Regions from separate parts of the Aliiroseovarius sp. xm-d-517 genome, predicted to be linked through region 1. Evidence: riboswitches for the same ligand, from Rfam matches in the RefSeq annotation. Region 1 holds a riboswitch; each other region holds the start of a gene.
What was found. A riboswitch is a leader RNA that binds a small molecule or an ion and turns the genes downstream of it on or off. The one in region 1 is predicted to bind cobalamin.
Positions count from the first base shown of each region.

Region 2: linked by a shared signal. The riboswitch ahead of XMD517_RS15460 (DUF4198 domain-containing protein) and the one ahead of bluB (5,6-dimethylbenzimidazole synthase) in region 1 are both predicted to bind cobalamin.
Region 3: linked by a shared signal. The riboswitch ahead of XMD517_RS00120 (DUF1636 family protein) and the one ahead of bluB (5,6-dimethylbenzimidazole synthase) in region 1 are both predicted to bind cobalamin.

Region 1 is NZ_WBXT01000001.1:2,924,442-2,927,780, reverse strand. Features, by position in the region: gene XMD517_RS13975 (DMT family transporter) at 1-825, opposite strand, end outside; gene XMD517_RS13970 (cytochrome c) at 1,023-1,631, shown strand; cobalamin riboswitch at 1,730-1,934, shown strand; gene bluB (5,6-dimethylbenzimidazole synthase) at 1,982-2,776, shown strand; gene XMD517_RS13960 (DUF4375 domain-containing protein) at 3,014-3,339, shown strand, end outside.
Region 2 is NZ_WBXT01000002.1:68,280-71,618, forward strand. Features, by position in the region: gene cbiQ (cobalt ECF transporter T component CbiQ) at 1-441, opposite strand, end outside; gene XMD517_RS15450 (cobalt ABC transporter permease) at 438-1,067, opposite strand; gene cbiM (cobalt transporter CbiM) at 1,064-1,681, opposite strand; gene XMD517_RS15460 (DUF4198 domain-containing protein) at 1,719-2,516, opposite strand; cobalamin riboswitch at 2,666-2,890, opposite strand; gene pssA (CDP-diacylglycerol--serine O-phosphatidyltransferase) at 3,087-3,339, opposite strand, start outside.
Region 3 is NZ_WBXT01000001.1:21,605-24,943, forward strand. Features, by position in the region: gene XMD517_RS00105 (molecular chaperone DjiA) at 1-189, shown strand, start outside; gene XMD517_RS00110 (endonuclease/exonuclease/phosphatase family protein) at 193-1,209, shown strand; gene XMD517_RS00115 (hypothetical protein) at 1,256-1,669, shown strand; gene XMD517_RS00120 (DUF1636 family protein) at 1,697-2,128, opposite strand; cobalamin riboswitch at 2,220-2,432, opposite strand; gene XMD517_RS00125 (Ppx/GppA family phosphatase) at 2,568-3,339, opposite strand, start outside.

The DNA of each region.
Region 1 (3,339 bases):
CCATCCATCCACCGGTTCGTCAAAAAGCGCATATCCCATGATCACCGCCCAGATGATCTGCAGAAATGCCACCGGTTGGGTGACTGATACAGGGGCCTCGGCAAAGGCGCGCGACATGGCATAGTGACCGCCGGTGGCAAAACCCGCCACCGCCACCAGCCAGGCCAGCTGTATCCCGCTGGGCGTGACCCAGACCATCCAGGCAAAGGGCGCCAGGGCCACGGTCACGGTCAGCGACATCATCGCCACCACCACCGCCGCCGAGGTAATCGACGACAGCCGCTTTGCAATCAGGTAGGACCCTCCCAGTCCGATTGCGGTAAAGATCATCGCAAGATGCCCCGGGCCAAGCTCTCGTACCCCCGGGCGCAGGATCACCAGAACGCCGAGGAAGGCCACCCCCACCGCACTCATCCGTCGCCACGAAACACTCTCCCCCAAAAAGAGGGCCGCCCCCAGCATGACGTAGATCGGGTTGAGGTAGTTCATCGCCGTCACCTCGGCCACGGTGATCTGGGTCATGGCGTAAAACCAGCACAGCACCGCCATCGTATGCACCACCGCCCGCGCCAGAAACAGCGTCCAGCTGCGCCGGTCAAACCGCGTCTGCGCGATGCGCCCCAGCGCGGGGGCCACGAAGATCAGCCCAAACAGAAAGCGCAAAAACGCAGCCTGGGTCGAGGGCAGGCTCTGCCCCACATGTTTCACCATTGCATTCATCGCCACAAACATCAGCCCCGCGGCCAGCATCCACAGGATGCCGGACAGGGCCCTGTTTGGCGGTCGGTTTGGCGCCGGGTTGGGGGTGGGGCTGCTGCGCGTCATGGGGGGACATGATCGGATTGCACCCGGCTTGGCAAGGGAAACCCGCGCGGCCACCTTCGCCGCCACCCCTCCCGTGCCCCTTCCCGCGCGCCCTGTGCATTGGTGTGGCAATTTGCGACCTGCCCCCGGCCGGTCCGGGCGCTATGTTTGCATCACCCCGCGCCGCCTGCGCGCAAAACCTGCCAACAGGAGCCACCATGCGTCTGATGCCTTTCCTCTTGACCGCGTTCACGCTCGCCACATCGCCACTCTGGGCCGAGGACACCACGGATATCACCGAGCTGCGCAATGATGTCTGTTCGCATTGCCATGGTGCAGAGGGTGAGGCGTCGAGCCGGATGTATCCGCGCCTCGCCGCGCAGAACCGCGACTATATCGAGAAACAGCTGCGCAATTTCCGCGACGGCACGCGGGAAAGCGACATCATGAACGGCATGGCCGAAAACCTGTCAGATGCGCAGATCACGGCACTGGCGCAATATTACTCGGCGCAGCCGCCGCTCAAACACCGGGTGCGCTCGTCGAAACAGGCGCTGGAGGCGGTGGGCTATTACATCTATCACGAGGGCAATGAGTATACCAAAATCCCGCCCTGCGCCGATTGCCACGGGGAATTTGCAGCAGGCGATGCCTCCCTGCCACGGCTGGCCGGCCAGCACCGCCATTACGTGGTGGAACAGCTGATGGCGTTTGAGGATCGCTCGCGCACAAATGACAGCGCGATCATGCATTCGGTGGCCAAGAACCTGACCGAGCTGGAGATCAACGCGGTTGCGCTTTATGTCAGTGGTCTGGTCGAGGAGTGATCCGCCGCCACGGCGTTTTCGCGGCACATCTGGTCGAAAAACGGATTGCCTGCGGAGCGCGGGCTTCCTACAACTGACCCGCCGGGGTGGCCCCGGCACACATCATTTTCAGGTGCTGCTGATGCGGCCGACCGCGCAAGGGGTTGGCGACTGAAGCGGAGAATCGGGAAGGCAGTGCAACCCTGCCACGTGCCCAACGCTGTAAAGGGGACTGGCCGCAACGATCCACTGGAGCTTGCTCTGGGAAGGACGCGGTCGGGAGGAACCTGAGTCAGAAGACCGGCCTGAAAATCATACTGCGCCGTGTGGACAACGGGGCAAGGGCATCCATCAAGGGGAATGATATGGATATGGCCAACCCACAAACATCTTTTGACAATTGTTTTGACACGGCAGAGCGCGAGGCGCTTTACAAGACCATCTTTACCCGGCGCGATGTGCGCGGACAGTTCCGCCCCGATCCGATCCCGGATGACGTGCTGACCCGCGTGCTGATGGCCGCGCATTACGCGCCTTCGGTGGGGTTCATGCAGCCTTGGAATTTTGTCGTGATCCGTGAGGACGACACCAAGCGCAAGGTCCATGATTTGTTCGAAACCGCCCATGGGGAAGCGGCAGAGATGTTCGAAGGCGCCAACCGCGACACCTATCGCTGGTTGAAACTGGAAGGGATCCTGGAAAGCCCGGTCAATATCTGCATCACCTGCGACAAGGACCGCGCCGGGCCTGTGGTGATCGGGCGCACCCATGAACCGGTTATGGATGTCTATAGCAGCGTCTGCGCGGTGCAGAACCTGTGGCTGGCAGCGCGCGCCGAAGGGCTGGGGCTTGGCTGGGTCAGTATTCTGGACCACACCCGCCTGCGTGAGGTGCTCAATATTCCCGACCGCGTGGTCCCCGTGGCCTATCTGTGCCTTGGCTATGTGTCACATTTCTTTGACCGGCCCGAGCTGCAATCCGCGGGCTGGCGTCCGCGTCTGCCGCTGGAGGAGCTGGTGAATTTCGAGCGTTTCGGGCAGGGGTCGGAAGATCCCGACGCGGTCGCGCTTCTGGAGCAGATCAGGCAGACCCAGCACAGGCTTGAAGACGGCGGGTATTCAGGGGATTTCGCACAGGCCACCTGTGACGCCTCACCAGAAACCTGACGCTCTGGCTTTGCCCGGAATGCACGCAAACTGTTGAAGTGGCGTCTTTTGGCGCCACTTCATGCCTCAGATCAAATACGCATTGCGGGCGTGTGTTATGCCAAAGGGGGTATTGGTTCCCAAATATCCCCGATTTCTTCGCGGCAGCGTCAGTTTATTTCTACCATCAACACGTCTTGCACGTTAGCATTTCATCTTAATTTTCTAATTCATCACTTCATTTAGGATAGCAATCAGATGTTTCGCTATTTTTCTAAATTCTTCCACCGCAGACACGATATTTTTGTTCCTGCCTCTGTGGTTGCCCAAGATGCAAAGGACTATGCCCTCGTTGGATCAGTGGTCAGCTGGGTAAACGCCGCCCGCAATCGAGGTGCCTACACCGCAGATGAGATCGCAAAGGAAGCTCCGCAGGTTTACAATGCCGACTACTATTACTCTCAAGTATGCAATGGAGGTCATTCTCAGTTCCGGCACAACTCCAAGATGGACCCGATGACGCTGGCTCATGCGCAGAACGGGTTGAAGAGTGCAGGCTTGACGGAGTTGGCCGAATGTCTTGC
Region 2 (3,339 bases), on a different contig from region 1:
CAGCGCAAATAACGCATGCCCCATGGTCACCGGCTCCATCGTGCCCACCAGCGTCATCACCGCAAGGATCACCGCGTTGGCGGTCAGCGCGATTTCCACCGCGCGCCACAGCCCTTCCCAGCTGGCGGCAAACCCCCAGATCGTGAAGATCGGCGTTCCCGGCATGGTAAAGGGCAGCAGCACCAGCATGAAGATGATGAAACTGTCCATCATCGCCATGCGTTTCAAGGTCTGGCGAAACGGCAGGCCGGACAGGCAGAGCAGCCAGACCGACAGGCCCATGGCGCCGGTCAGGACCCGCAGGTCGCTCAGCCCGACCACAACAATCGCATAGGCCAGGGTCATCACGATCCGCATCCGCGGGTCCAGCGCAGAGACGGCAGCGCGAAACGCGCCAAAGCCGGACAGGGGTTTTTCAACGCCGGTCAGAACATAGGTCATTGCCTATCCCCCATCTTGTCCCCCATCTTGCGCCGTGCGGCGATATAGAAGACCACGCCAAACAGGCCGAAAATATAGCCGATCCCGCCAAGGATGGACTGGAAATTCGCTTCATTCTTCAGGGCGGTGATTTCCTTGCGCAGCGGGCGCAACTCGGTGCGCAGCATGGTCGCAAGCTCGGATTGTGCCTGATCAGACAGACCGGCAGTTGACGCCATCATCTGCCCGGGCGCGCCTTGCAGCACCGACGCCGCGGCAGCAGGATTGGGGGCGGTCGGGCTTTGCCCCATCAGCTCTGCCACTTCCGCGCCGGGCATGATCACCTCGGCCACATGACCCGCCCCCAGATCGCCCCGGAACACATGGGTGACCGGCTGGGCCGGTGTGAACAGAAAGAACCCGTCCGCATCGGTTGTGGTTTCCCCGATCTTGGTGCCCGCCTCGTCAAACACCTCAATCAGCAGATCAGCGGCCATGTCGCCGTTGGAAAACCCGACCTCGCCCTCGATATTCGATCCTGACGGAAAGACGGCGGAAATCACGTTATGGGCATAAGCCGGCAGGACCGGCAGCGCCAGAAGCGCGGTCAGAAAGAAGGCCCGGATCATGTGGATCATGTGGATCATGTCAGCCCTCCTTTCACATCCATGAACAGTTCAGGTTTGACACGGCGGGCCAGGAAAATGGCGGCCCCGGACAACAGCGCCTCGATCACCATCACCGGGATATGGGCAAAAAACACCAGCTTTGCGGCGGGCAGGAATTCATCCCCGGTCAGCGCGAGGGAAATCGCCACGGCGATGGTGGTGGCCGCAATGGCCATGCCCCCGCCGATGCCGCCCCAGATCGCGCCCTGACGCGGCGAGCCCCGCGCCACAAGCGGCCGAAACGCCAGCCCGACCAGCACCGCAGGCAGCGCGATATTCACCGCATTCACCCCCAGTACGGTCAGACCGCCAAACCCAAAGAACACCGCCTGCAGCAACAGCCCGACAAACAGGGCCGGAAAGGCGGCCCAGCCCAGCACAAGCCCGGCCAGCCCGTTCAGGATCAAATGGACCGAACTGGGCCCGATCGGCACATGGATCAGCGAGGCCACAAAGAAGCTCGCCGATAACACACCCGCCGCGGGGATACGTTCAAGGGTGAGATCCTTCAGGCCCATGGCAAGCCCGCCAATGGCCAGGACCGCCCCGCCAATCACCACCGGGTTGGACAGGGCGCCATCTACGATATGCATCCTGCCCCCTCCCCTTTTTGACTGCGGAGTGCGCGTGTCATTTCAGATCCTCCGCCCGGATCCACAACACGGCATCCTGGCTCAGCTCCTTGCCTTCATGTTCCGTCTCGGGCCCGGTTCCAAGGGCCGCAAACCCCCAATAGCCAGCTTTCGGAATGCCGAAGGTAAAGACGCCATTGGCATCGGTCAGCGCAACGATGGACCCTCCGGCCATTGGCTGAACGGTGCTGCCGGAGGTCGCGAACCGCTCCAGATCCGGTTCGGCCGCCATATATTCGATTTCGATCTCGGCGCCGGCAACGGGCTTCCCTTCGGACAGGACCTGCCCCGAGAAGGTCGAGCCGGTGATCACGTTATACGGCTTGTTGAGCGGCAGGATCTCGGTCGGCAGACCCACCGGCTGATCCCAGTCGGTGGGCAGCGTGTTGCGGTTCAGAACAACCTTGGCGATCTGCTGGATATAGATGTCTTCGCTTTGCTCATAATAGGGGGCGGGCACCGTCACCACCACGTAATCGCCCGAGCGTTTGACCGGCACGCTGGCCCGGTAGGCGGCGGCCTCGTTCGAGGCCCCTTTGAAGGTCGCAGGCTCCAGACGATCCATCAGGTCGGTCTTTTCGCCATTATGCACCATGAAAAATTCCTGCGGCTGGCCCATATCCATGGCGTGCCCGTTCTCCATCGGGTGCCAGAAGATCAGCCCCATCGGCACGTCCCCCGGACGTTCGATCAACGCATCCTTGGTATAGTTCAGCTGGAAATGCGCAAAGGCCGTGACCGGCAGCAATGCGGGAAGGGAAATGGCCAGTGCTTTGGCCAGAAAGGTCGTTTTCATATCGTCCTCATTCGACAGTGCGGACACGTCTTTCGCGCGCCCTGCAAGCAGGAATGAACAACGGGGAGTTGGCACGGTGGGTCCGGTTTTCATTCTGGGACCGCCGGGCCAGACGCTCACCCCGGCGTCCGGTTGGAAATGGGCAAGGTCTCCCTGGCCCAGTGTCCGGCAGGTCTCCTGACTCGCGGGTCAAAGCTTGGCTGGCCTTCCCGAGGCGCCTTTCGGCGGCTTCCCAGTGGCATGTTCAGCGTCGCTCACCGCTCACAGTTGCGGGGGCAGTCACGGAATTGGCGCCTGTTGGCTACACCTCACCGTATTCCCTATTGCTACCGCGGAGCCTCTGCTCGCGCGGAACCGATCACAGGGTCTGAATGTCAGATCAAGGCCCCGGATGTCAAGGCGCAGCGCCGCTTTCCACAGGTCGCAATCCGGCGACAGTCGGTCGCGCATTTACGCAAGCCGCTGAATTCAAACGAATTCGGAAGGTGAAGAAAAGCGACCCCAAAGGCAACAGCGCAGATCCGCGGCGAATCATCTGGCTCAGGACACAGCCTCTGGACACGGCGATTGTCAGTGGCGCAGCATCCGCAGCGCCCCGAGGGCCACCAGAACCAGATAGGCCACACTGCACAGCAGGAGCGTCAACCAGATATAGGTTACAAAGGCCGCCCCGAACACGCCCACAGCGACCAGCACGTATTTCACATGCTCCCGATGTACCCGCGTGGTTTTGAACGACGGGGTCGGAATGCGGCTGATCAGCAGGAACGCCACCAGCATCAGGTACAGCACCGTGATCCCATCCGGCAGAGGGCCCGACTGC
Region 3 (3,339 bases), 2.9 Mb from region 1:
CTGGGGGTGCCCAAGGACATGCCGATCCGTGAAATTCGCAAGGTCTGGCGTCAGGCCGTGCGTGACAGCCATCCCGATGTGATGGTGGCGCGGGGGGTGCCGGAAGAGGCGATCAAGCTGGCGGAAAAGCGGCTGATTGCTGTGAACCGCGCCTGGGAAGAGATCAATGCACGTCAGGGGGGCATCTGACCCATGCGTATCGCCACCTATAATGTCGAATGGTTCAACACGCTGTTTGATGATACGGGGCGCCCGATTGCGGATGAGGAACTGGCCACAAGGAGGGGCGTGACACGGCGGGCGCAGCTCAAAGCGGCCGGGGTGGTGTTCAAATTGCTTGAGGCCGACCTGATCATGGTGGTCGAAGCCCCAGATGAAAATCGCCGCCGTTCGACCGTGAAAGCTCTGGAAAATTTTGCGCGGATTTTTGGTTTGCGGGCACGTAAGGCCCTGATCGGATTTGCAAATGACACCCAGCAGGAAATCGCGCTCTTATATGACCCGGACCAGTTTGAGGCAACGCATGATCCTTGGGGGGCGGCACAGGGCCAGTTTGCGCCGCGCTTTGACGGTGCCTTTCATCTCGATCTGGATGTGGACGCCAATCCCGATCCGGTTGTGTTTTCCAAACCCCCGCTGGAAGTGGCGCTGACGCTGCGGAAAAACGGGCAGAAACTGCGCCTGATCGGGGTGCATGTGAAGTCGAAAGCCCCGCATGGCGCCCGCAATGCGGAAGAGGCGATCCGTATCAGCATTGAAAACCGCCGCAAGCAGATGGCGCAATGTATCTGGATCCGGCAACGGGTGGACCAGCTTCTTGAAGCGGGGGAACAGGTGATTGTGCTGGGGGATTTCAATGATGGTCCGGGGCTTGATGAATATGAAAAGCTGTTTGGCCGGTCAGGGGTGGAAATTGTAATGGGCGAGGGCGATGGCCCCTGCCTGTATGACCCACATGCCGCACGCTTTTTGGCGCGCCCGTCGGCAGCCCGCATCAGCTCTGCCCGGTTTTATATTGCGAGCCAGAAACGATATTTGCAGGCGCTTCTCGACTATATCATGATTTCCGAGGACCTGCGCGGGTTTGACCCGGTCTGGCGCATCTGGCACCCGTTTGACGACCCGCTCTGTTATCGGGCTGAGGCCCTGCGCGAGGCGCTGTTGACTGCCTCGGATCACTTTCCGGTCACGCTGGATATTGATCTTTGACGCTTGCGCACTGGAAATACCGATATCTGCGCCCCATATTTTCCCTATGAAACAGATCCTGAACCCCACCTTGCTGGCAGGGCTTGTTGCCTTGTCCTCCCCGGGGCTGGCTGAAACGGGCCAACCCCAATCCCCCCAGCCGTCTCCTCCGTCGTCCTCCGAGGGGGATCCAAAGCTGGAAGACGGCGCGGAAATGATGTCGCGCGGCTTGCAGATGCTGCTGGACGGGCTGGCGCAGGAAATGTCCCCGATGCGTGACGGGCTGGCCGAGGGCATGGCCGAAAACTGGGCCAGGCAATTGCAGGACGGCTGGCAGGATCTGATGGCGGAAATGGGGGATCTGTCTGCCTATCACCCGCCGGAAGTGCTTCCCAATGGTGACATTATCTTGCGGCGTAAATCGCCACAGCCGCCTGTCCCGCCCGAAGCTGCTGCGCCGGACGGGGGAACGGATCTTTAGGACCCGCACGAAGGCCTGGCCTGACGGTCAGGATAGGGCCGCCCCCCGGCGCATGGCCATGACGCAACCAGGGGTGCGCTTCAGGCCGCTGGGGGAAAGCGGTGTCGTGCCGCGGTTCAATGCCTCGTGATTGTTGCGCGCGTATTCGAGCAGGGCAGAGATGTCCTCACCTTCTTCCACATCCCCGAAAACATGTGTTTCGCTGCGGGTGGCATGATAGGCCACGAGGCAGGTTCGGCCACAGCCCCCCATTTCAGCATGGCCCGAGATTTCAAACCCGTCCTCGATACTGTCGCGTGCGGCGGTGATGGCCTGTTGAAGCTGGACCATCATGGCATGACCTGCGGTGCAAATCTGGCCGGTATGGGGGCAGGGGGTGCAGAGAACAAGCTGCTGCCCCGTCCGGGTCGGTGTGGTTGTTGTGGTCTGTCCCACCGTCTGCATCTGTGTCCGGTACATGACGCCCTCCGCGCGTAAGATGCGGGATGGGGCGGGGGGAAGAGGGGGCATTCTGGCCGCCTGCGATCCTCCTGCCGGGGCACCCCGCCCGGGTTGAGTTTCATCAGATGGCAGGTCTCCTGACTTGCGGGTCGTGGCGGTTCTGATCCTTCCCGGGGCGTGCCCAGTGGTTTTTCAAAACAGCTCGCCGCTTACAGTTGCGGGGGCAGTTGTGGAATTGGCCTATTTGCGACCGCACCACATTCCCTTTTCATCCGGGGCTTTCTGGTCGAAAGATCCGGGAACCATCTGAGAAATGGGTGACGCAGGACGGGGCCGGTGTCAAGCGAGAAGCGCAGGAGGGGAGGGGCATGAACAGGGACAAGAACGGGGGCAGGGGCGCTGCCCCTCGGCCTGGCGGCCTCACCCCGAGGTATTTTCAGCAAGAAAAAGTGAAGGCTCAGCGCAGAGTTTTGACGTTTGAGGTGGCGTCAAGGGCCACACAGAGCGCGTCAAACCTGCTCTCGGCAACCTCGCCGAAAAGATCACGGGCCTCTGCGGCCAGGTGCAAATGCAACTCGCGTTTCTTGGGATACCATTTCAGCTCTGCCTTGTCCTGTGGCCCATCCACCGCGAACATGGCGCCAAAGCGCATGGCCTTGCCCAGAACCTCGGCCCGGATCAGGTCCTTTTCGCCGAGTATTTCAAACAGGTTTTCAAATCGCGATCCCTGGCGGCTGTTTTTATAGCGGTGCAGCAGGGACAGGCCGAGAAACACCCGTTCTTCATGGGTGAGCCCCCCGAGATTGGCGCGGGTGGCGTTGTCGAAACAGACTTCGTGACGATAGTCGGGATGGGCGCGCCAGCTCACATCATGCAGCAGGCAGGCGGCCTTGATCACCCGTTTCTGGTCTGCCCGCGCGGATTTGTAAAGCGGGGTGAGAAAGTCATAGAGGGCTTTGCCAAAGCCAGGAACGCGCGCGTCCTTTTGTTCGGCAAAGCGGCAGGCCTCGATCAGGGGATCACGTTTGCGAATGGGCTTTGGCATCTGTTCATAAAGCATCCCTTCGCGGATCCCGTAGGAGCTGACGGCGATTTCCTTGGGGCGAAAAACATGGATCAAGCGTTTCAGCACAAGTGCTGCGATCGGAACCAACGCCATACGGGTGGCCGAGGTGGAGGTGCGTTGCCGGATCTCTTCCAGATCCACCTTTTCAATCCAGTTCAGGGTT